DNA from 2 places in the Paracoccus liaowanqingii genome. Region 1 is predicted to be linked to the other one. Evidence: riboswitches for the same ligand, from Rfam matches in the RefSeq annotation. Region 1 holds a riboswitch; the other holds the start of a gene.
What was found. Region 1 has a riboswitch for cobalamin ahead of E4191_RS00935 (DUF1636 family protein). Riboswitches for the same ligand answer to the same signal wherever they lie in the genome.
Positions count from the first base shown of each region.

Region 2: linked by a shared signal. The riboswitch ahead of E4191_RS09525 (ABC transporter ATP-binding protein) and the one ahead of E4191_RS00935 (DUF1636 family protein) in region 1 are both predicted to bind cobalamin.

Region 1 covers NZ_CP038439.1:204,125-215,634, reverse strand. Annotated here, with positions in the region: gene E4191_RS00970 (pirin family protein) at 1-599, shown strand, start outside; gene E4191_RS00965 (DUF924 family protein) at 612-1,169, shown strand; gene E4191_RS00960 (asparaginase domain-containing protein) at 1,238-2,716, shown strand; gene aroQ (type II 3-dehydroquinate dehydratase) at 2,766-3,194, shown strand; gene E4191_RS00950 (alpha,alpha-trehalose-phosphate synthase (UDP-forming)) at 3,484-4,812, opposite strand; gene otsB (trehalose-phosphatase) at 4,959-5,690, opposite strand; gene cobO (cob(I)yrinic acid a,c-diamide adenosyltransferase) at 5,791-6,432, opposite strand; cobalamin riboswitch at 6,474-6,685, shown strand; gene E4191_RS00935 (DUF1636 family protein) at 6,804-7,157, shown strand; gene cobW (cobalamin biosynthesis protein CobW) at 7,163-8,221, shown strand; partial or broken gene cobN (cobaltochelatase subunit CobN) at 8,221-11,417, shown strand; gene E4191_RS00920 (precorrin-3B synthase) at 11,446-11,510, shown strand, end outside.
Region 2 covers NZ_CP038439.1:1,953,061-1,964,570, reverse strand. Annotated here, with positions in the region: gene E4191_RS09535 (FecCD family ABC transporter permease) at 1-958, opposite strand, end outside; gene E4191_RS09530 (ABC transporter substrate-binding protein) at 962-1,894, opposite strand; gene E4191_RS09525 (ABC transporter ATP-binding protein) at 1,917-2,756, opposite strand; cobalamin riboswitch at 2,787-3,002, opposite strand; gene E4191_RS09520 (BatD family protein) at 3,042-4,202, opposite strand; gene E4191_RS09515 (tetratricopeptide repeat protein) at 4,199-4,813, opposite strand; gene E4191_RS09510 (VWA domain-containing protein) at 4,810-5,712, opposite strand; gene E4191_RS09505 (VWA domain-containing protein) at 5,709-6,668, opposite strand; gene E4191_RS09500 (hypothetical protein) at 6,665-7,018, opposite strand; gene E4191_RS09495 (DUF58 domain-containing protein) at 7,015-7,845, opposite strand; gene E4191_RS09490 (AAA family ATPase) at 7,839-8,807, opposite strand; gene E4191_RS09485 (Bug family tripartite tricarboxylate transporter substrate binding protein) at 9,024-10,004, shown strand; gene E4191_RS09480 (tripartite tricarboxylate transporter TctB family protein) at 10,008-10,475, shown strand; gene E4191_RS09475 (tripartite tricarboxylate transporter permease) at 10,477-11,510, shown strand, end outside.

The DNA of each region.
Region 1 (11,510 bases):
GGCGCGGCGTGACCCATTCCGAACGCAGTCCGGACTCCGTGCGCGCCGGACCCAGCAGCCTCCTGGGCATCCAGACCTGGATCGCCCTGCCGGAAACGCACGAGGAGATTGCCCCCAGCTTCGAACACCACGCCGCCACCGCCCTGCCCGAGATCCGCGACCAAGGCATCCATGCCCGCCTGCTCCTGGGCCATGCCTATGGCGAGGCGGCGCCCGCCCGGATGTATTCCGACACCTTCTATCTGGACGTCACGCTGGACCCCCGCGCCCGCTTTCCCCTGCCCACCGATCACGAGGACCGGGGGATCTACATCACCCAAGGCAGCATCCGCGTCGCCGGGCAGGACTTCCAGGCGGGGCAGATGATGGTGTTCCGCCCAGGCGACGCGATCACCGTGCAGGCGGGCGATCAGGGCGCGCGGCTGATGGCGCTTGGCGGGGCGACGCTGAACGGGCCGCGCCACATCTGGTGGAATTTCGTCGCCTCCTCGCGCGAGCGGATCGAGCAGGCGAAACAGGATTGGCGCGAGGCACGTTGGGGGATGGGTCGCTTCGACCTGCCCGCAGGCGATCGCGACGATTTCATCCCCCTTCCCTGACCGGAGACCAACATGCCCAAGACCCCCGACCTCAAGACCCCCGGCGACGTGCTGGACTTCTGGTTCTCGGAGCAGATGCAGCCGCACTGGTTCGCCAAGTCCGATGTCGTCGACAAGGACATCGCCGCCCGCTTCTCGGACACCTACGAAGAGGCCCATGCCGGGCGCCTGGACCATTGGATGGACGACAGGGACAGCGCGCTGGCGCTGGTGATCGTGCTGGACCAGTTCCCGCGCAACATCCATCGCGGCGGCCCGCGCAGCTTCGAAAGCAATGACCTGGCCCTGCGCCATGCCCGCACCGCGCTGGACAAGGGCTATGACGCGGGCCAGCCCGCCGAGCGGCGGCAGTTCCTGTACCTGCCCTTCATGCACAGCGAGGATCTGGCCGATCAGGAGCGTTCGGTCACGCTCTACGAGGCGCTCGGCAATGACAGCTCGCTGCATTTCGCGCGCGAGCATCGCGACATCGTCGCCCGCTTCGGCCGCTTTCCACACAGGAACGCGATCCTCGACCGCGACAGCTCCGCGGATGAGGCCGAGTTCCTCAAGACCCATTCGGGCTTCTGACGCGCGGCTTGGGACTGGATGCGCGCCCCCGCCCCGGCCTATAGCGGGGCCAGGCCAAGGGGAGCATCATGCGGATCTGCATCATCAATACCGGGGGGACCATCACCTGCACCGGCAGCCCGCTGGCGCCGATGCCCCCGGACCGCTTCGCGCAGGCGGTGACCGGGCTGCTGGGACCGGCCTTGGCGGCGGCCCTGCCGGGCGACATCCTGCATCTGGATGACGGGCTGCGGTTTTCCGACCACGGCCCCGGGGTGCTGGACAGCACCGACCTGCGCCCCTCGGACTGGTGCCGGATGGCGCGGCGGGTGCTGGACCTCTACGACGACCACGACGCCTTCGTGATCCTGCACGGCACCGACACGATGGACTATAGCGGCGCCGCGCTGTCGCTGCTGCTGAATGTGGTGGACAGGTTGGGCCTTCCCGTCGCCGCCCTGTCCAAGCCGGTGATCCTGACCGGGGCGCAGCTGCCTTTGTTCACCGAGACGCCGCAGGGTCTGGCGCTGAACCCCGGCGGCGACGGGCTGGCCAACCTGACCGGGGCGCTGCGGGCGGCGCGGCTGCGCCTGCCCGAGGTGGCGGTCTTCTTCGGGGGTATGCTGCTGCGCGGCAACCGGGCGCTGAAGGTCTCGACCACCCGCTTTGCCGCCTTCGACAGCCCGCACCTGCCGCCCCTGGCCGAGGTGGGCATCGCGGTCCGGCGCGGCGCGGCCCCTGCCCTGCCGGGGCCCGCCTCCGGGTCCCATGCGCTGGACGCGAGCCCGGCTCGGGCGCGGGTGCGGGCGCAGCTGGAGGCCGTCGCCGCGCGCATCGATGACCAGCGCATCGTCCAGATTCCCGCCGTGCCCGCTGATCATCGCGCCGCCGACCCGCTTCTGGCGCAGATGATCCGCGCGGCGCTGGCGGCGGGTGCCACCGGCCTGCTGCTGGAGGGCTTCGGCGAGGGCAACATCCCCGCAGGCGATGGCGCGATCGAGGCCGCCCTGCGCGCGGCAGAGGTGCCCGTCGTCATCGCCAGCCGCGCCATCGGCGGGCAGGTCGGCGCGTTCCACTATGCCGCCGGGGCCTGGATCGCGGCGACCGGGGCGCTGTCTGCGGGCGACATGACCCCGGTCGCGGCGCTGGCCAAGCTGATGATCCTGAACGCGGCGGCGGATCATCACGGATGGGACCGCGCCACCCGCGACGCGCTGATGACCCGCAGCCTGGCGGGCGAGTGCACCCCGACCGACCGCCTGCAGGGGCCGCTGCTGCCGGGCGAGGGCCTGACCGCCGCGGACGGTCCGGTGGCGCTGCTCAACGATCCCGACCGCGGGCCGTGCCTGATGCAGCAGGGCCGCGTCCTGTGGCAGGCGCCCGGGCCGGGCCTGCTGCGGATGCGCGGCGACCGGCTGGTGCTGATCGCGCCCGACGGCCATGTGGCCTGGGCCAGCGCCGCAGGCCCCGCCCCCGATGCGGTGGCGATCCTGACCGCCCATCCGCCCGCCCTGCACCTGGTCGATCCGGCGGGCCAAGTGGCGCCTGTCACCGCGCTGCCCTGCTGACAGCCGCGCGCCCATGCGCTAGCAAGGGCCGTCCAACCGGGGAACCCTGATGCCGCTGATCCATGTCCTGAACGGTCCCAACCTGAACCTGCTGGGCAAGCGCCAGCCCGAGATCTACGGGTCCGAGACGCTGGCCGATCTGGAAGCGATGTGCCGCGCCGCCGCCGCGCCCCATGACATCCGCTTCCTGCAATCGAACTGGGAGGGCCAGATCGTCGACTGGATCCACGAGGCCCGGGACGAGGCGGCGGCCATCGTCATCAACCCCGCTGCGCTGACCCATACCTCGGTCGCGGTGCTGGATGCGCTGAACGCCTTCGACGGCCCGGTGATCGAGGTGCATATCAGCCAGGTCCACAAACGCGAGGCGTTCCGGCACCATTCCTATGTGTCGATGCGGGCGGACGGGGTGATCGCGGGGTTGGGCCTGCAGGGCTATGCCGCCGCGCTGCGCCATGTCGCGACGCTGATCGGCTGATCCCGACACATCAACGAAAAGACCGCCGGGTCTGACCGCAGGGAGGAGGATGCGGCAGACCCGGCGGCTTTCCGGAAGGTCCGTGGCCGGACCGGAGGAGGACGCCACGAAGCATGGGCTTCACTGCTTCATCATGCGCCATGCCCCCCGCCCTGTCATCGGTCGATGCCGCACTGCGGCACCGGCGCCCGCATCTGCCGATGCCGCAGGCGCAAATCAGGGGTCATGCCCAGGAATTGGGCACTCCGATCACGCATCCCGCGACCAGAGTGATTCGGCGGCCTCGGGATCAGTCGCCCAAGGCGGCCAGATAGGTCCGCGACCACCACGCGATGTCATGGGTCACCACGCCCTCCAGCAGGGCGGCATGGCGGTCCTGACGTTCCGAGCGCGACATGCGCATGGCCTGCGCCATGGCCACGGCCAGATCGTGCGGATCGTGGGGATTGATGATCAGCGCCTCGGTCATCGTCTCGGCGGCGCCCGCAAAGCGCGACAGGATCAGCACGCCGGGATCCTCGGCATTCTGGGCCGCGACATATTCCTTGGCGACCAGGTTCATGCCGTCGGCCAAGGGCGTGACCAGCCCGATCCGCGCCTGCCGGTAGAGACCCGCCAGCTCGTTGCGCGGGAAGGGCCGGTGGATGAAGCGGATGGGCGTCCAGTTCAGCGTGGCGAACTGCCCGTTGATCCGCCCGGCCAGATGCTCGGTTTCTTCGCGGATGTCCTGATAGGCGTCGACCTCGCCGCGCGTGGGCGGGGCGATCTGCAAAAACGAGATCTTCTCGTGCAGGTCCGGGATCTTCTCCAGCAGCAGCTGATAGGCGCGGAAGCGCTGCGGGATGCCCTTGGAATAGTCCAGCCGGTCCACGCCGATCATCATCTGCGCGCGGGTCAGGCTGCGCATGCGGTCGCTGTCGGGGGCCTCGGCGGCCTCGGCCATGAAGGCGGCGGTGTCGATGCCGATGGGAAAGACCTGCGTGCGCACCCGGCGGCCCGACAGCCGGAACAGCTGGTCCGAGATCTGGTCCCCGTCCGCCAGCTGCCGCGCGCTTTCGGCGAAGGCGCCCAGGTCACGCTCGGTCTGGAACCCGACCAGATCGTAATGGGACAGCCAGTCGAACAGCTCGGCCGGGTTGGGCAGCGCGCCGCAATCGGCGGGGCCGGGAAAGGGGATGTGCAGGAAATGCCCGATGGGCGCGGTGACGCCAAGCGCGCGCAGCTCCATCGCCAGCGGGAAGAGGTGATAGTCCTGCACCCAGATCCGGTCGCCGGGGCGCAGATGCGGCACCAGCATCCGGGCGATCCGTGCGTTCACCCGGGCATAGCCGTCCAGATATTCCGGCTTGATCCGCATCAGGTTGGGCCGCCCGTGGCACAGCGGCCAGAGGATCGAGTTGGAATAGCCCAGATAGTATTCCTCGTGATCCTGCGGGGTCAGATCGAAGGACAGGCGCTGGAAGGCCGCGCCGGGATGGTCCTGCAGGTCGTCCGACGGATCGTCCTCGGTCTGGCCCGAGAAGCCGACCCAGACCCCGCCCGAGCTGCGCAGCGCATCCTCCAGCGCGACGACCAGCCCGCCGGAGGGGCTGTCGCCCAAGGGCAGGCGGTTCGACACGACGATCAGGCGCGAGGCGGCCTGTCCGGAGGGCTGTGTCCCGAGGGGTCCTGGTCCGGCTGATCCTCTGCGATGGTGGGTTCCCCGGATGGGGGCTGCCGGGAGGGATCGGGCCGGGACTCGGGCGGACGGGACATGGGGTCTCCTCAGGTCAGGGATGCGTCGAGCCAGTCCGCCAAGGCGGCGGGGTCCGACAGGCGGTGGCGGGCGGCGGTGGGTCCGTCGCCGACCTTGATGGCGAAGCCGCCGCGCGACTGCGCCTCGGCCATGGCGGGCTCGTCGGTGGTGTCGTCGCCCGCGAAGACGGGCACGCGGCCCGCGAAGGGCACCAGCGTCATCAGATGCGCCAGCGCGCTGTCCTTGCCGACGCCGCCCGGACGCAGCTCCATCGCCATCTTGGCGGGCTGCAGCATCAGGTGCGGGTGGCGGGCGGCCATGTCCTGCATGGTCCGTTCGACGAAGCCCTGCAGGGACGGATCGTCGCGGTAATGCAGCGCGACGCCATGGGGCTTTTCCTCGACCAGGATCGCGGGATGGGGGGCGGCCAGTGCGTGCGCCTCGGCATGGAGGGCGGCGGCATCGACGCCGACGCTGTGCAGCGTGTCGATCAGGCCGGGCGCAGGCGACAGCTCGGACCCGTGACTGCCCGCGATCATGCCGGAAAACCCGTCCAGATGCCCGCGGAGATCGGCCACGTCACGCCCCGAGATCAGCGCCAGCGCCCCGTCCTGCCGGTCCCGCAGCGCGGCCAGCCGGTCGCGCAGGGCCTGCGTCACGACGACGGCATCGGGACGCGGCGCGATCTCGACCAGGCAGCCGTCGAAATCCAGGAACAGCGCCGCCTCGGCGGGCAGCAGGGGGGGCGGGGGCAGGGTCATGTGGCGCGGCACTCCGGACTAATGGTTGAACATAAACCCGCCAGCCCGCATGCGGGTTCACGGCAATGTGCATTATTTCTGCCCCGCCCGCGCGCGGGTGTCAAAACTCGACGCCGGCCTGCGCCTTGATGCCCGACTTGAAGGGATGCTTGACCTGCGTCATCTCGGTCACCAGATCGGCGGCCTCGACCAGCGCTTCGGGAGCGCCGCGCCCGGTCAGCACGACATGGGTCATGGGGGGCTTTTCGGCCTTGAGGAAGGCCAGCACCTCGGCCACGTCCAGATAGCCGTAGCGGAAGGCGATGTTGATCTCGTCCAGCAGGACCATGCGGATGGCGGGGTCGCGGATCATCTGTTGCGCCTTGGCCCAGCCCGCCTGCGCCATGGCGATGTCGCGGGCCTTGTCCTGGGTTTCCCAGGTGAAGCCCTCGCCCATGGCATGGAACTGGCAGATCTCGGCGAAATGCGTGGTCAGCAGCGTGCGTTCGCCCGTGTCCCACGCGCCCTTGATGAACTGCACCACGCCCGAGGGCATGCCATGCGCGATGCAGCGCATGATCATGCCGAAGCCCGAGGACGACTTGCCCTTGCCCGGCCCGGTATGGACGATGATCAGCCCCTTCTCGCCGGTCTTCGTCTCCATCATGCGGTCGCGGGCGGCCTTCTTCTTGGCCATCTTCTGCGCGTGGCGGGCCAGATCCTCGGCGGTCTGGGACGGGGTGGCGGGGTCGGGCTGGGTCATGGGGCGGCCTCTGGGCGGTTGACAAATCGGGGGCGCGGGGCTTTTGGTAGGCGCGTGTTGGTTCCTGCCTTATGGCAGGCGAAGAGGGAATGCGACAGGCCGGGATCCCCCGTCCAAGCGCAGCCGCCCCCGCGACCGTGACCGGAAAGGTCGCCCGATCCACTGGCCCCCGGGGCCGGGAAGGTGGGACGACCGTTGGGGCCAGGCCCCAGGATCCGCAAGCCGGGAGACCTGCCAGCACGCAGTGATGACGGGCGAACGGGGTGTTTCGCAACCGGCAGGGCGATGGCCGGATGACCCGTGCCATTCCCCTTTCGGCCTCCCCCTGTCCCGCCCCGTGACCGAAGGCCCGAGACCGAAGGAAAGCCGTGATGCGCGCCGTCTTGCATGTCTGCACCACCTGCCGCGGGACCGACGCGGCCCCGGATGCCGAAGGCCCGCGCCCCGGCGCCAGCCTGCTGGCAGCCCTGTCCGACGCGGCCCCCGAAGGGGTCGAGATCCGCGCCGTCGAATGCCTGTCGGCCTGTTCGCAGGGCTGCTCGGTGGCCCTGTCGGCACCCGGCAAATGGTCCTATGTCTATGGCCGCCTGATGCCCGGGGATGCCGACCAGATCCTGTCGGGCGCCCGCGCCTATGCCGCGACCGCCGACGGCATCGTGCCGTGGCGCGAACGCCCCGCCATCTTCCGCAAGCAGAGCCTTGCGCGCATCCCCCCACAGGAGTGACCCCGATGACCGATCTTCCCAAAGGCGACCTGACCAAGACCCCGGTGACCGTGATCACGGGCTTTCTGGGCTCGGGCAAGACCACGCTGATCCGCCACCTGATGCAGAACCCCCAGGGGCTGCGGCTGGCCGTGCTGGTCAACGAATTCGGCACGATGGGGGTCGATGGCGACATCCTGAAGGGCTGCGCCGACGACAACTGCCCGGCCGAGAACATCATGGAGCTGTCGAACGGCTGCATCTGCTGCACGGTGGCCGACGACTTCATCCCCACGCTGGAACGCCTGATGGCGCTGCCGCAAAAGCCCGACCACATCCTGATCGAGACCTCGGGTCTGGCGCTGCCGAAACCCCTGCTGAAGGCCTTCGACTGGCCCGCGATCCGCTCGCGCATCACCGTCGACGGCGTGATCGCGCTGGCCGATGCCGAGGCGGTGGCCGCGGGCCGCTTTGCCCCCGACGTGGCGGCAGTCGATGCGCAGCGCGCCGCCGATGACAGCCTGGACCACGAGACGCCCCTGTCCGAGGTCTTCGAGGATCAGATCAGCTGTGCCGACGTGATCCTGCTGACCAAGGCCGATCTGGCCGGTGAGGCGGGCATCGCCAAAGCCCGCGCGGTGATCGAGGCCGAACTGCCCCGCAAGCTGCCCATCCTGACGGTGACCGAGGGCCAGATCGACGCCCGCCTGATCCTGGGACTGGGGGCCGCCGCCGAGGACGACATCGCCGCCCGCCCCAGCCATCATGACGGCGCCGACGATCACGAGCACGAGGATTTCGACACCGTCGTGATCGAGCTGCCCGAGATCACCGATCCCGCCGATCTGGCCGCCCGCATCGCCCGTCTGGCCGCCGAGCAGAACATCCTGCGGGTCAAGGGCCATGTGGCCGTGCAGGGCAAGCCCATGCGCCTGCTGGTGCAGGCCGTGGGCGCGCGGGTGCGCCACCAGTACGACCGCCCGTGGGGGGATCAGCCCCGTGTCTCTCGCCTCGTGGTCATCGCGGAACATGACGACGTGAACCCGGAGGCGATCCGCGCCGTCCTCGAGGGCGTACCCGCCTGATGCATGTGGTCTTCCGCGAAAAGGTCGGTCTGGACCAGACCGACACCCCCTATGATCCCGGGCAGACGCCCGGCGATCTGGTCGTGCTGTCCTTCTCGGACAGCGACCTGGGGGCCTTCGCGGCAGGCTGGAAACGCGCGGAGGGAGGGCTGCCCTCCACGCGGCTGTGCAATCTGGTGGCTTTGCGCCATCCGGTCTCGGTCGATACCTATGTCGAACAGACTCTGTCGGGCGCTAAGGGCGTCCTGATCCGACTTATCGGGGGCGAGGCCTATTGGCCCTATGGTCTGGCCTCGGTCGCCGATCTGGCGCGCAGGCGGGGTATCGCGCTGGCCGTCCTGCCCGCCGACGGGCGCGACGATGCGCGGCTGGAGGCGGTCTCCACCGTGCCGCCCTCCGTGCTGCGCGTGCTGCGGCGCCATTGCGATCAGGGCGGCGCGGTGGCAGCACAAGCGGCGCTGGCGCAGATGGCCATCGCCTCGGGTCTTCAGGCGGCGCCGGTGCCCGGCATCAAGACGCTGCCGCAGATGGGGTTCTATGATCCCGACCTTGGGGTGATCGAGACGCCGGGCGAGGCGCGCGCCTTGGTCACCTTCTATCGCAGCTGGCTGGCGGCGGCCGATGTGGCCCCCATCGATGCGCTGATCCGGGCGCTGCGGGACCGGGGCTTCGCGGCCGTGGGGGCCTTCGCGCCCTCGCTGAAGGCGCCGGGGCTGGCGGACTGGCTGCGGGGCGCCCTGCCCGCCCCGCCCGCGCTGGTGGTGAATGCCACGGGCTTCTCGGCGGGGTCCGAGGCGCCCTTCGCCCCCTTCCCCGGCCCGGTCTTCCAAGTCGCGCTCTCCACCAACCGCCGTCGCGAATGGGCGGTGGCGGAACGCGGGCTGTCGCCCTCGGACCTGGCGATGAACGTCGTGCTGCCCGAGGTGGACGGGCGCATCTTCGCGGGGCTGATCAGCTTCAAGTCGCCCGGGCGGCGCGATCCCGACCTGCAATATTCCCGCTTTGCCCATCGCGTGGATGCGGCACTTCTAGGCGCGGCGGTGGACCGCATCGCAGCCTGGGCGCGGCTGGCCCGGACCCCCGTGCCGGATCGCCGGGTGGCGCTGGTCCTGTCCACCTATCCCGGGCGCGACTGGCAGATCGCCCATGCGGTGGGCCTGGACGCCCCCGCCTCGGCCCATGCGGTGGCCGGGATGCTGGCGGATGCCGGCCATGACGTGCCCCCCGGCCCCTCGATGCCCGAGGGCACGGTCGCCTGGCCGCTGACGGACTATCGTGCCGCCCTGGCCCGCCTGCCGCAGGCCCTGCAGGACGACCTGCATGCAGCCTGGGGCCCGCCCGAGACCGATCCCGACTGCCGCGACGGCGCCCTCCACCTGCGCGTCACCCAACGTGGCAAGCTGTGGCTGGCCCTGCAGCCGGAACGCAGCCACCGCGCGGGGCGCGAGGACAGCTATCACGACCTGACCCGCACCCCGCGCCATGCCTATGTCGCGTTCTATCTGTGGCTGGCGCAGCAGGACCCCCATGCGCTGATCCACATGGGCGCGCATGGCACGCTGGAATGGCTGCCGGGCAAGGCCGTCGCGCTGTCGGGCGACTGCTGGCCTTCTGCCCTGACCGGCGCGCTGCCGGTCATCTATCCCTTCATCGTCAACGATCCGGGCGAGGCCGCGCAGGCCAAGCGCCGCATCGGCGCCGTGACGCTTGGCCATATGCCCCCCCCATGCGGGCTAGCGCCCTGCCTCCCGGCATGGCGGGGCTGGAGCGGTCCCTGGACGAATACTCCACCGCCGACGGCATGGACCCGGCGCGGCGCGACCGCCTGATCGCCACCATCCGCGACGAGGCGCGGGCCTTGGGCGTCGAGGCCGATCTGGGCATCCCCCCCGACGCCAGCGCCGCCGAGGCGATCACCCGCATCGACCGCTTCGTCTGCGACATCAAGGAAAGCCAGTATGGCGAGGGGCTGCATGTCTGGGGCCAAGGGGCCTGCGGGGCGCAGGAACGTGCGGGGCTGATGGCCGCGCTGGACGGGCGCTTCGTGGCGCCGGGGCCCTCGGGCTCGCCCAACCGGGGGCGTGCGGATGTGATGCCCACCGGGCGCAACCTCTACAGCGTCGATCCGCGCGCGGTGCCCACGCCCTCGGCCCACGCGCAAGGCGTCAAGCTGGCCGAGGAGCTGCTGCGCCGCCACCTGCAGGACCACGGCGACTGGCCGCAGGGTCTGGTCGTCGATCTGTGGGGCAGCGCCACCATGCGCACGGCGGGCGAGGAATTCGCCATGGCCCTGCACCTGGCGGGGCTGAAGCCGGTGTGGGACGAGGGCTCGGGCCGCGTCTCGGGCGTCGAGGTGGTGCCGCTGGCGCTCTTGGACCGCCCGCGCATCGACGTGACGCTGCGGGTCTCAGGCCTCTTTCGCGACGTGTTTCCGGTGCTGGCGCAGCTGTTCCAGACCGGGGCCGCGACGCTGGCCGATCGCGACGAGGCGTCCGACATGAATCCCTATGCGGCGGGGGCGCGGGTCTTCGGCCCCCAGCCCGGCCAATATGGCCTGGGCATGGGCACCGCGCCCGACCAGTTCACCGAGGCTGCGCGGGCAGCGGCAGGCGAGGCGTGGATCGCGGCCTCCAGCTGGGCCATTGGCGCCGACGGTACCGCCCGCGAGGCGCGCGCCGAGCTGGAGACGCGCCTGACCCGCGCCGACAGCTTCGTCCACGCGCAGGACCTGCCGGAAAGCGACCTGCTGCTGGCCGCCGATTATGCCGCGCATGAGGCGGGCTTTGCCGCCGCGATGGCGCGGATCGGGGCGCAGGCGCCCGCCCTCTATCATCTGGACGCCACCCAGCCCGACCGCCCCCGCGCCCGCACCCTGACCGAGGAGATCGCCCGCACCGTCCGCGCCCGCGCCGCAGACCCCGCATGGGCCGATGCGATGACCGCCCATGGCTACCGGGGGGCGGCGGAGATCGCCGCCACGCTGGACCATCTGGCAGCCTTCGCGCATCTGGCAGGGGCAGTGCCCGCGCATCTCTTCGACCTCTATCACGACGCCACGCTCGGCCGCCCCGAGATCGCGGCCTTCCTGGCCGAGGCCAACCCGCAGGCGCTGGCCGCGATGCGCGACCTGTTCCGCCGTCTCGCCGAGGCCGGGCTGTGGGTGACGCGCCGCAATTCCATCGCGGCCGCGCTATGAGCGCGGTCGGGGGACAGGTCAGGGGCTGGTGCCCCGGCGCGCTGCAGCCGATGGAGTCCGGCGATGGCTGGGTGGTGCGCATCCGCCCCCCGG
Region 2 (11,510 bases), 1.5 Mb from region 1:
CCACCCGGGCCAGCGCATCGGCGCAGATCAGGAAGACCGCGCCCGCGAAGGCCGAGCCCGGCAGCACCCGGGCATTTTCGCCCCCCAGGACCAGCCGCACCAGATGCGGCATCATCAGGCCGACGAACCCGATCAGTCCTGAAAAGGCCACCATGATCCCGGTGATCAGCGCCCCCGCCACGAAAACGGTCAGGCAAAAGCGCCCGACCTCCAGCCCCAGGCTGGCGGCGGTCTCGTCGCCCAGGCTCATGGCGTTCAGCCGCCCGGCCTGCGCCCACAGCCACAGCCCGCAGGGGACCAGCACGGCCAGCGGCCACAGAAGATGGGACCATTGCGCCAGACCGAGGCCCCCCAGCATCCAGAAGACCACCGTATGCGTGGCGCGCGGATCGCCCAGAAAGATCAGGATGTTGGCGCAGGCCATGATGACGAAGCTGACCGCCACGCCGGTCAGGACCAGCCGGTCGGCGCTGCCCGCCCCCGCCATCCGCGCCGTGCCCAGGACCAGCACCGTGGCCAGCAGCGCGCCGCCGAAGGACATCACCGGCACGGTCAGCGCGCCGAGGAACATCCCCGTGTGAAGCAGCGCCGCGATCGCCCCGAAGGCCCCGCCCGACGAGATCCCCAGCAGATGCGGATCGGCCAGCGGGTTGCGCGTCACCGCCTGCAGCGCCGCGCCCACCAGGCCCAGACCCGCGCCCACCAGCCCCGCCAGGATCGCGCGGGGCAGGCGGATCTGCCAGACGATGCTGGCCTGTCCCGCGCTCCAGTCCGGAGTGACCAGGCCCGGCACCAGGCGGTCCAGCACCACGCCCCAGACCGTGGACAGGGGCACCGCGACCGCCCCCACCGACACGGCCATGCCGATGGCCATGACCAGCACCGTCACCAGGACGGTGCCCAGGCCCAGCCTCAGCCCCCGGCGCTGCGCGGTCAGGATCGCGGTGGTGTCGGCCATCGCTCAGTCCCCCGAAAAGCCCGCGACCAGCTTCTCGACGGCGCGGATGTTGCGGGGGCCGGGCGTCGCCTCGACATAGTCCAGGACGACGAAGCGGTCGTTCCGGACCGCGTCGATCCCCGCCAGTGCGGGATTGGTCCGCAGGAAGTCGATCTTCTGGTCCGCCGTCACGTCGCCATAGTCGACGATCACGATGACCTGCGGATCGCGGTCGGCCACCGGCTCCCAGCTGATCTCGGCCCAGCTCTTGGGCAGGTCGTCCATGATGTTGCGCCCGCCCGCGGCCTCGATCAGCGCGGTCGGCATGCCATGCGCGCCGGCCGTGAAGGGCGCCTCGGTGCCGCTGTCATAGACGAAGACGCGCAGCGGGGCTCCGCGCTCCGCCCCTTCGGTCAGCGCCGCCAGCTCGGTGCGCCATCCGTCCACCAGCGCCTGCGCGCGGTCATCGACCCCGAAGATGCGGCCCAGGTTGAGGATGTCGCCATACATGTCCTCCATGCCGGATGCGTTTCGCGGGCCCAGATGGATGCAGCTTTCGGTCAGCTCGTAGACGGCGATGCCGAAGGGGGCCAGCGTGTCGGGCGTGACCTCGCCGCCGACCGTCATGCCGTAGTTCCAGCCCGCGAAGAAGAAATCCGTGCCCGCCCCGGCCAGCACCTCCTTGCTAGGATAGCGGGCCGACAGCTCGGGCAGTTCGGCCACGCCGTCGCGCGTCCGGTCGTCCAGCGTCTTCCAGCCCGAGATGCCGGTATAGCCCACCATCCGGTCGCGCAGGCCCAGGACCAGCATCATCTCGGTCAGGTTCACGTCGTTGGACACGGCGCGCGCCGGGGCCGCGTCGAAGGTCACCTGACGGTCGCAGCTTTGCACGGTCACGGGATGGGCCAGCGCGGCGGGGGCCGACAGCAGCAGGGCGGCAAGGGACGAGCGGATCACGGGGCGGTCCTTTCGGAGATCGTCACAGATGGAAGGAAAAGCGCGGCGCGGGGCCCGAGCGGTCGATCCGGGCGCCCACGCGAAAGGCGCGGGCCAGCACGGCCTCGGTCAGCGCGGCGTCGGGCGGGCCGTCGGCCAGGATGCGCCCCTCGGACAGGACAAGGATGCGGTCGGCGAAGCGGGCGGCCAGCGTCAGGTCGTGCAGCGTGGCGATCACCGTCAGGCCCAGGCCGCGCAGCAGGGCCAGCAGTTCCAGCTGGTGGCGGATGTCGAGGTGGTTGGTGGGTTCGTCCAGCACGATCACGCGCGGCTCTTGCGCCAAGGCCCGGGCGACCGCGACGCGCTGGCGCTCGCCGCCCGACAGGCTGCCGAAGGCGCGGTCGGCCAGGGGCGTCACGTCCATCCGCTCCAGCGCCGCCGCGATGCGGGGGGCATCGGCAGGGTCGGGACCGGCCCATCCGGCCGCCCATCCGCGCCGGTGCGGCAGGCGGCCAAGCGCCACGATCTGCCGGGCGGTCAGGGCGAAATCGGTGGGCTGCTCCTGCAGGACGGCGGCCATGCAGCGCGCGGCCTCGGCGGCGCCCATCTGCCACAGGTCGCGCCCCATCAGCCGGACGGTGCCCTGCTGCGGGGCGTGATGGCGATAGATCAGCCGCAGAAGCGAGGTCTTGCCCGCCCCGTTCGCCCCGCAGATCGCCACAATCTGGCCCTGCGGGACCGCGAAGCTCAGATCCGACAGGATCCGCGGGCCCCGGGGGGGCGCCCAGCTGACACCCGACAGCTGGACCGCAGGCGGGATCGCCGCCGAAAACGGCAACACAGGGTCAGGCGCGGCCAGGGGCCGGCGCGAGGAATCATCCATCGAAATCTCCTTCCGGGACACCCCGCCCGGTGGTCGTCTGGTTCGATGGCAGGTCTCCTGACTTCGCGGGTCGTGACCTCCCCCGCCTTCCCGCACCCGGTGGGGCGCAGTGGCATCGGGGGACGCTCGCCGCTTACAGTTGCGGGGGCAGTCACGGATTTGGCGCCTGTTGGCTACACCGCACCGTGTTCCCTTTTCACCCGGCCGCGCGTGGCTTGGCCGGGAACCATCAGCGCCCTGAATGCCGCCCCCGCCGCCGCAGGTCAAGCCGGAAGGGCGCGGCGGTCAGGCCCGCTGCCGCAGATACCGGGCCAGCCAGCCCTGCGCGTCGAAGGCGCCGTCCTGCGCGGGCTGATAGATCTGCCGGTCCAGCAGGGCCAGCAGGCGGCGATGCGCGGGGCTGTCCGCGCCCCGCCACGCCAGATGATCGGCCGCGGCCGCGCGCAGCGCTGGCAGGTCGCCTTGGGCGGCCGCCGTGCGCAGGGCGCCCGCATGGGGGTTGGGGCGCAGCCCCCGCAGCCTGTGGCGCAGATCGGGCAGCCGGCGCCGCAGCACCGCCAGCAGCCCCGCCCCGAAGCCCAAGGCCGCCAGCCCCGCCATCGCCCAGCCCGGCTCCATCCCGAAGGGCACCCCCGAGGAGGTGGTGAAGCCCGCAAAGCCGAAGGGGATGGGCTTCATCGCCGCGACCTCGACCCGGCGGGCCTCGGTGTCGAACCAGACGACGGGCACGGCCGGCAGCACGCCCGGCTCGCCGGTGCGGGGGCGCATCTGCCATTCCCAGACCACGCGCGACACCGGTCCCTGCGGGGTCGGGGTGGTCTCTCGGATCTCGGGCAGGGTGAAGCTGATCAGCCAGGGCTGGCTGATGTCGGGACGGGGCGGGAGGTGATTGGCCATCGCGCCCAAGGCCTCGATCGTGACGCGGCGGGTCAGGATGTCGGTCGGCAGCAGCCGACCCGGAGGGGCCGACAGCTCGTCGGTCAGGACCATCGTGCGGGCGGTCAGGGGGCGGCTATCATGGGGGAAGGGCTTCACGGTCAGCCGCGCCGGGCCCGAGGTCACGCTAATCTGTTCGCGCGCGCCGCCCCGGGTGATGTGGGTCAGATCGTGGACCAGGGGGCCAAGCGACAGGTCCCCGGCCTGGCGCGGAAACAGCGCGATGTCGCGTTCGAAGATCTGGATCATCCGCCCGCCGATGCGTTCCTGGAACCAGCGGTCGCGGTCGATCTGCATCCAGTCATAGGCGTCCGAACTGGGGAATTTGAGATCCTCCAGCGAGACGGTCAGGTCGTATTCGCCGCGCAGGGTCAGGCGGACCATCTCGGCCACGACCGGGTTGCCGTGATCGTGCAGGATCATCAGCCGCGTCTCGCCCGGCGCCAGCGGAGGCGATTCCGCCTGCACGGGACCGGCCCAGAGGATCAGCAGCAGGATCAGCCTTATCACCACGGGTCACCCGCCTCGGGGCGGATCAGCCCCATCTGGGTGCGGCGGTCGTGTTCGGCCTGCAGGCGCAGGGTCAGGAACTCGCCCGGGTCGTCGGTGATCGTCTCCAGCCAGGCGTCGCTGGCCGCCATGCCGCGCGCCTGCGGCGGGCGGCGCCAGCTTTCCGAGGCGGCCTCGGTCATGGCATTGGCGATCAGCTCGTCCGTGGGGCGTCCGCCATGGCCGAAGATGCGGCCCGGCGCGATGCTGTCGCCCTGCTGGGGGGGAAACATCGTGGCGACCAGATCGCGGCTGGCGCGAGCCTGTTCGTCGGCGGGGTTGGCGAACAGCACCGCGTCGAAATAGGCCACTGACAGGGGATAGTCGCCGGTCGCCGCCAGCGACAGCGCCCGGTTGTAGGTCTGCGAGCGTCCTGCGCGGGCGAAATCCGCATCGGCTTGGGCAAAGTCGCCCCGGCGGTACTGCGCCACGCCCCGCGCGCCGTCCTGGTCCAGCAGCGCCAGCGCCACGCCCTCGGCGCCAAGCCGCAGGGCCAGCGTGCCGACCCCGCCGGGGCCCGCAAAGGCCAGAAACGCCAGCGCGCAGGCCAGAAGGACCGCCGCCGCCCTCATCGCGCCCGCCTCAGCATCATCAGCAGGGGCAGGGCGGCCAGCGCGGCCAGGAACGGCCCCAGATCCAGATAGCCAAGCGCCGTCAGGCCCGGATCGCGGGTCGTGTCGCCGCCGCGCTGCAGCCGGGCGGCCAGCCGGTCCACCTCTGCCGCCTGCATCACCTGCCCGCCGCCCTGAACCAGCCGGTCCAGCGCGCCCGCGGGCGGGGCGGGGGTGCCGGGCGCGGACCCTTCGATCCGCAGCGCCCAGATCCGGCCCCCGGCGGCGGCGATGCGCCCGGCCTCGGCCACCGCCTGCGCATCCACCCCGCCCCCGTCCGAGATCAGCACCAGATCGGCGCGGCCCGGTTCGGTCAGCATCTGGCCCGCCAGGCCGATGGCGGCGGCGGGGCGGCTGCCCTGGCCGGGCACGGTGTCGGCATCCAGCACCGCGACCAGCGTCTGCAGCGTGCGCGGATCGGTGGTGGGGGCCGAGGCGGCATAGGCTTCTCCGCTGAAGAGGATCAGGCCGGTGGGGCGCCCGTCCAGGCCCTGGAGCAGCGCCGCCGCCGCCTGCTGCGCCGCGACCAGGCCCAGACCGCGCGCGACCGAAGGCGACATGTCGATGGCGATCAGCACGCTGTCGGTGCGCGCCAGCAAGGGCGCGTCGGCCCGGCGGATGCCCGGACCCGACAGGCCCAGGATCAGCGCCAGCAGCGCCGCCACCGGCAAGAGCCGCACCCATCCGTTCGTCGCGCCGTCGAAGCCGCCAAGCGCCTGCATCGCGGCCAGCATCTGCGGCGGCATCACCTGTTCCCACCCCCCGGCCCGGGGCCCGCGCCGCCACGCGAGGACCGCCAGCGCCAGCGCCGGCAGCAGGGCGGCCAGCCACCACGGGCGCAGCAGGATCAGCCCGCTCATGCGCGCCGGCCCGTCAGCCTGCGGGGGTCCAGCAGGGCCACGGCCATCAGCAGGGCGGCCAGCGCGGCGGGCCAGATCCACAGCGCCTGCCAATAGCGCAGCGGAGGCCGCTCGCCCGGGCTGGGCTCCAGCCGGTCCAGCGCCTCGGCCATCGCCTGCAGGTCGGGGGTGCTGCGGACGCGGAACAGCGCACCGCCTGCCATCTCGGCCACGGCGCGCAGCGTGGCCACGTCGACGGCGTCGCGGGCGGCGGGGCGGCTTTCCAGATCCTCGGGGCCAAGCGCGATGGTGTGGACGCGCAGCCCGTGGGCGGCGGCCAGCCGCGCGGCCTCGATCGCCGGCACGCTGCCCGAGGTGTCCACCCCGTCCGACAGCAGGACCACGACGCGGCTTGGCGCCTCGCTGCCGTCCAGCCGCCGGATCGCCAGCCCCAGCCCGTCCGCGATGGCCGTGCCGCGCCCCGAGATGCCAATCTGCGCCTCGTCTATGGCCTGCACCACGGCGCCCATGTCATAGGTCAGGGGGGCGGCCACATAGGCGCGGCCGCCGAAGATGACCAGCCCGATCCGGTCGCCCGTCCGACCCGCCACGAAGGCCCGCGCCGTCTGCTTGACCGCGTCCAGCCGCGAGACGGGCTGGCCGTCCAGGATGAAATCCTGCTGTTCCATGCTGCCCGACAGGTCCAGTGCCAGCACGATGTCGCGGCCGCTGGCGGGGATGACATCGGCCTGCCGCTCGACGCGCGGCCCGGCCAGCGCCAGGACCAGCAGCACCCAGGCCAGCGCCGCCAGCCAAGGCGTGTCGCGCAGGTCGGGCAGGCCCGCCGCCTCTCCGGCGGGCGCCAGATGGGCGGGCACGCGCAGCGCGCGGCGGGGCTGCACCAAGGGCGGCAGCAGCCGGCGCAGCAGCAGCGGCAGGGGCAGCAGGACCAGCAGCCAAGGCAGGGCCAGGCTCATCGCCGCCACATCCGGCGCAGGCGGGCACGGCGGGCCAGCCGCTCGATGCGGCGGTCCGAGGGGGGCGGGGCGGCGCCATAGGCGGCGGCGCGCAACGCCTCGGGCAGGTGGCCCAGATGCCGCGCCAAGGCCAGCATCCGCTGCGGCACCGGCAGGGCGCGCAGATCGGCCAGCCGGATCCGGCGGCGGGGGGCGCGGCGGCGGGTCAGGGGCAGGACCGCCGCCGCCACGGCCAGCCCCGCCAGGATGCCGAAGGCCAGCAGCGCCGCCATCTCGGGCAGCGACAGCGTGGCCATGGACCCCGGCAGGCGGACCGGCGACAGGGCCTGCATCATCTGGTCGTGGGTCACGGGTCCACCCTGCGCGGCAGGGCGCCCAATGCGGACAGCAGGTCCATCTGCCGGGCCAGGTCGGCGGGCTGCAGCCGCGCCAGCCGAGCGGTGCCGTCATGGGTGACGGGCAGGGGCCGGGCGGGGGGCGCCAGCTCCAGCGGGTCGAGGATCAGCGCAACCTCCAGCTGCCGCCCCCGGGCCAGGCGCGACAGGGCGGCCTGCGCGGACGGCCAGCCGTCGGGCGCGGTGGCCAGGATCACGCGGGCGCCGGAGGGTGCTTGGCTGGCGGCCAGGGACAGCGCCTCGGTCAACGGGGTGGCGGGGCCGGGGGTCGCGGCCAGCGCCGTCGTATGGCGGTCGGCCAGAAGACGGCACAGCCCCGCCATGTGCCGGTCGCCCGGCGCGGGGGGCAGGGCGCGCACGCCGGCCGGGTCGGCGACGATCAGCCCCACCGCGCCCTGCCGCCCCACCGCCTGCCAGCCGCTTGCCGCCAGATGCAGCGCGCCGCGGACCGAGCGCAGCGTGGCCCCGGTGCCCCACAGCATCGGCGCGCGGAAATCCGCGATCAGCAGGGTGATGTCGTCGCGGTCCTCGTGCAGCGCGCGGACATGGGGCGTACCGGTCCGCGCCGTGGCCGAGGGGTCCAGCCGGCGCGGGTCGTCGCCCGGCACATAGGCGCGGATCTCGCGCAGGTCCATGCCGCTGCCGGGCTGGTGCGAGGGCATGACGCCCGACCGCCGCGCCATGGGCCTGGCCCGCGCGCCGCGGGTCGCGCCGGGGCGCAGGTCCAGCAGGTCGCGCAGGGGCAGCGCGATGCCCGGCGCCTGCCGCCACGCCGCTACCACGGCCGGATCGCCTGAAGCGCCTCGTCGATCAGCCGGCGACCGTCGCGCCCCTCGCTCTGCGCCTTCCAGTCCGGGACCAGCCGGTGTGCCAGCGCGTCGGGCGCCAGCGCCGCCACATCCTCGGGCAGCCCGTGATCGCGCCCGTCCAGCCAGGCCCGCGCCCGGACCGCCGTCGCCAGCGCCAGCGTGCCGCGCGGCGAGACGGGATGTTCGACAGCGTCCGCCAGCAGCCCGCCGGGCCGGGTCGCCATCACCAGCCGGATGATGAAATCCTTGAGCACGGGGGCCAGATGCACCGCCGCCACCTGCGCGCGGGCGCGGGTCAGATCGCCCGCATCGATGCGCGGGCTGGCGGGCGGGGGCAGCTCGCGCCCCTCGGCCTCGACCATGTCCAGGATGGCGCGCTCGTCCTCGGCGCCCGGCAGGTCCAGGCGCAGATGTAGCAGGAAGCGGTCCATCTGCGCCTCGGGCAGCGGGAAGGTGCCCTCGTGCTCGATCGGGTTCTGGGTCGCCACGACCATGAAGGGATCGGGCAGGGGGCGGGTCTGGCCGCCGGTCGTGACCTGCCCCTCGGCCATGGCCTCCAGCAGGGCGGATTGCACCTTGGGGGGCGCGCGGTTGATCTCGTCCACCAGGACGATGTTGTGAAAGACCGGGCCGGGCAGGAAGTCGAACCGGCCCGTCTCGGGACGAAAGATCTGGCTGCCGGTCAGGTCCGAGGGCAAGAGGTCGGGCGTGCACTGGATGCGCGCGTGATCGCCCGGCAGCCGCGCGGCCAGCTGCTTGACGGCCCGCGTCTTGGCGATGCCCGGCGGGCCTTCCAGCAGGACATGGCCGCCGGTCAGGCAGGCGATCAGCAGCCGCTCCACCAGCCAGTCATGGCCTACCAGCGTCCGCGCCACGTCCTGCGCCAGTGCCCGGACCATGTCGCGCGCGACATCGCTTTCGCCCAGCGCGTCCATGCTGCCTCCCTCGTTGCATGCAGATTGTGCAGCCAGTCCGGCCCTGATTGCCAGCGCGGCTTGGCCCCCTGCCACCAAAGTCGGGGCAGAGTCGCGGCAAGGTCCGGCCAAGCTCGGGGCGTCCGCGACCGCACCCGCCGGGCCGCCCGGGATTGACGCCAGTGGCTCAAAGGCCGAACAAGCGGTATCGTTTGACGCCCAGGGGGGATCCTTGCCATGACCGACCGCCACCGCCATCTTGTCCGTGCCGCCCTGCTGGGGGGATCGCTGATCGCGACCGCAGCCCATGCGCAGGACTGGCCGTCCGAGCCGGTCCATGTCTTCGTGGGCTTTCCGGCGGGCTCGTCGCCCGACACCATCGCGCGGCTGGTGGCCGAGCCCTTGGCCGAGGCGCTTGGCCAGCCGGTCGTGGTCGAGAACCGGCCCGGCGCCGGGGGCGTGATCGGCGTCCAGCAGATGCTGGCGCGGGGTCAGGACGACTACAGCTTCGGCATCACCATCAACGGCCCGCTGACGACCGCGGCGCGGCTGATCCCGGATCTGGGCTATGACCCGCAGGCCGACATCGCCCCGGTCGGGCTGATCGCCACCAGCCCGCTGGTCCTGGCCGTCGCCGCCGACTTCCCCGCCGACAGCGCCGAGGCCTTCGTCGAGGCCGCGCGCGCCGAGCCCGAGGCGATCAGCTATGGCTCGGTCGGCGAGGGGTCGGGCGCGCATCTGACGGCGGAACTGTTCGCCGGGGCGGCGGGGGTCGAGCTGTTCCACATCCCCTTCCAGAGCTATGCCGAGGTCACCACCTCGATCCTGGGCGGAGAGATCGACAGCGGCTTCATGGCCCCCTCGGCCGCGCTGCCGCAGGTGCAGGCGGGCACGATGAAGATGCTGGGCATCACCTCGGCCGAACCCTTCGCGCAGGTGCCCGACGTGCCGGTGCTGGCCGGACAGGCGGGGCTGCCCGAGGACTTCCGGGCCGAGCTGTGGAACGCCTTCATCGCCCCCGCCGGAACCGATCCCGCCATCGTCGCGCGCCTGAACGAGGAGCTGGGCCGCATCCTGCAGGATCCCACCGTGACCGAGCGGCTGCTGGCCATGGGCTGGCAGGTCCAGCCCGGCACGCCCGAGGATCTGGCGCAGCGCATCGCGGACGACACCGCGTTGTGGGGCGGCGTGATCGACGTCCTGCCAGCGGCGAACTGAGCCTTGCCCGGCCCGATTTCCGCCACGACCCCTGACTGGCACGATCTGGCCTGGGGCGCGGTGCTGGCCCTGACGGGGCTGGCCGTGGCCGGCTATGCGGCGCTGCACTACGAGTTCGGCACCCTGCGCCGGATGGGGCCGGGCTTCTTTCCGGTCGTGCTGGGCCTGGGGCTGGCGGGGCTGGGCCTGCTGATCGCGATCCCGGCGCGCAACCGCCCCGGCCAGGTCCGGCCCTTTGCCTGGGCACAGGCGGTGGGCGTCATCGGGTCGCTCTTGGTCTTCGGCCTGCTGCTGGACCGGATCGGCCTGATGGCCAGCACGGTGCTGTGCGTGGCGATCTCCAGCGCGGTGGCGCCGCGGGGCGGCTTTCTGTGGCGGGCGGTGCTGACGGTGGCGGTGACCGCGCTGGTCTGGCTGCTGTTCGTCGCCGGGCTGAACCTGTCGATCCCCGTCTGGCCATGGAGCCGCTGAGATGACCACGCTGGACGGACTGGCCCAGGGGCTGGAGGTGGCGCTGCAGCCCTCGGTCCTGATCTACAGCCTGCTGGGCGCGGTGCTGGGCACGCTGGTGGGCGTGCTGCCGGGCATCGGCGCGATGGCGGCGATCACGCTGCTGCTGCCGATCACCTATTACATCTCGTCCCAAGCGGCGCTGGTCATGCTGGCGGCGGTCTATTACGGGGCGCAATACGGCGGGGCGGTGGCCTCGATCCTGCTGCGACTGCCGGGCACGCCGCAAGCGGCGGTGACGACGCTGGACGGCTATCCGATGGCCCAGCAGGGGCGGGCGGGGGTGGCGCTGTTCACGGCGATGATCTCGTCCTTCGCGGGCTCGATGCTGGGGATCGTGATGCTGGTCGTGCTGGCGGGCTGGCTGGGACGGCTGGCCACCAGCTTCGGGGCGGCGGAATACACGGCGATGATGGTCATGGGCCTGGTCGCGGCCTCGACCATCGGCGAGGGGCGCCCGGCGAAAAGCCTGGCCATGGTCGTCCTGGGCCTGATCTTGGGCTGCGTGGGCACGGACGTGAATTCCGGGGCGCAGCGCTTCACCTTCGGGCAGGTGCAACTGATGGACGGCATCAACCTGGTCGCGCTGGCGATGGGTCTCTTCGGGCTGGCCGAGGTGATCGGCAACATCCGCAAGGCCGAACGCGACGGCCCGCCGCCGCGCGTCAGCCTGCGCCAGCTGGTCCCCGCCCGCGACGACGTGCGCCGCCTGTTCGCGCCGATCACGCGCGGCACGCTGCTGGGCGGGTTCTTCGGGGCGCTGCCGGGCACCGGCTCGACCATCTCGTCCTTTCTCAGCTATGCGATGGAGCGGCGCGTCGCCCGCCGGCCCGAACGCTTCGGCAAGGGCGCGATCGAGGGCATCGCCGGGCCCGAGGCCGCCAACAACTCGGCCTCGATCACCGCCTTCGTGCCGACCCTGACCCTGGGCATCCCCGGCGATCCGATCATGGCCCTGATGCTGGGCGCGCTGGTCATCCACGGCATCCAGCCGGG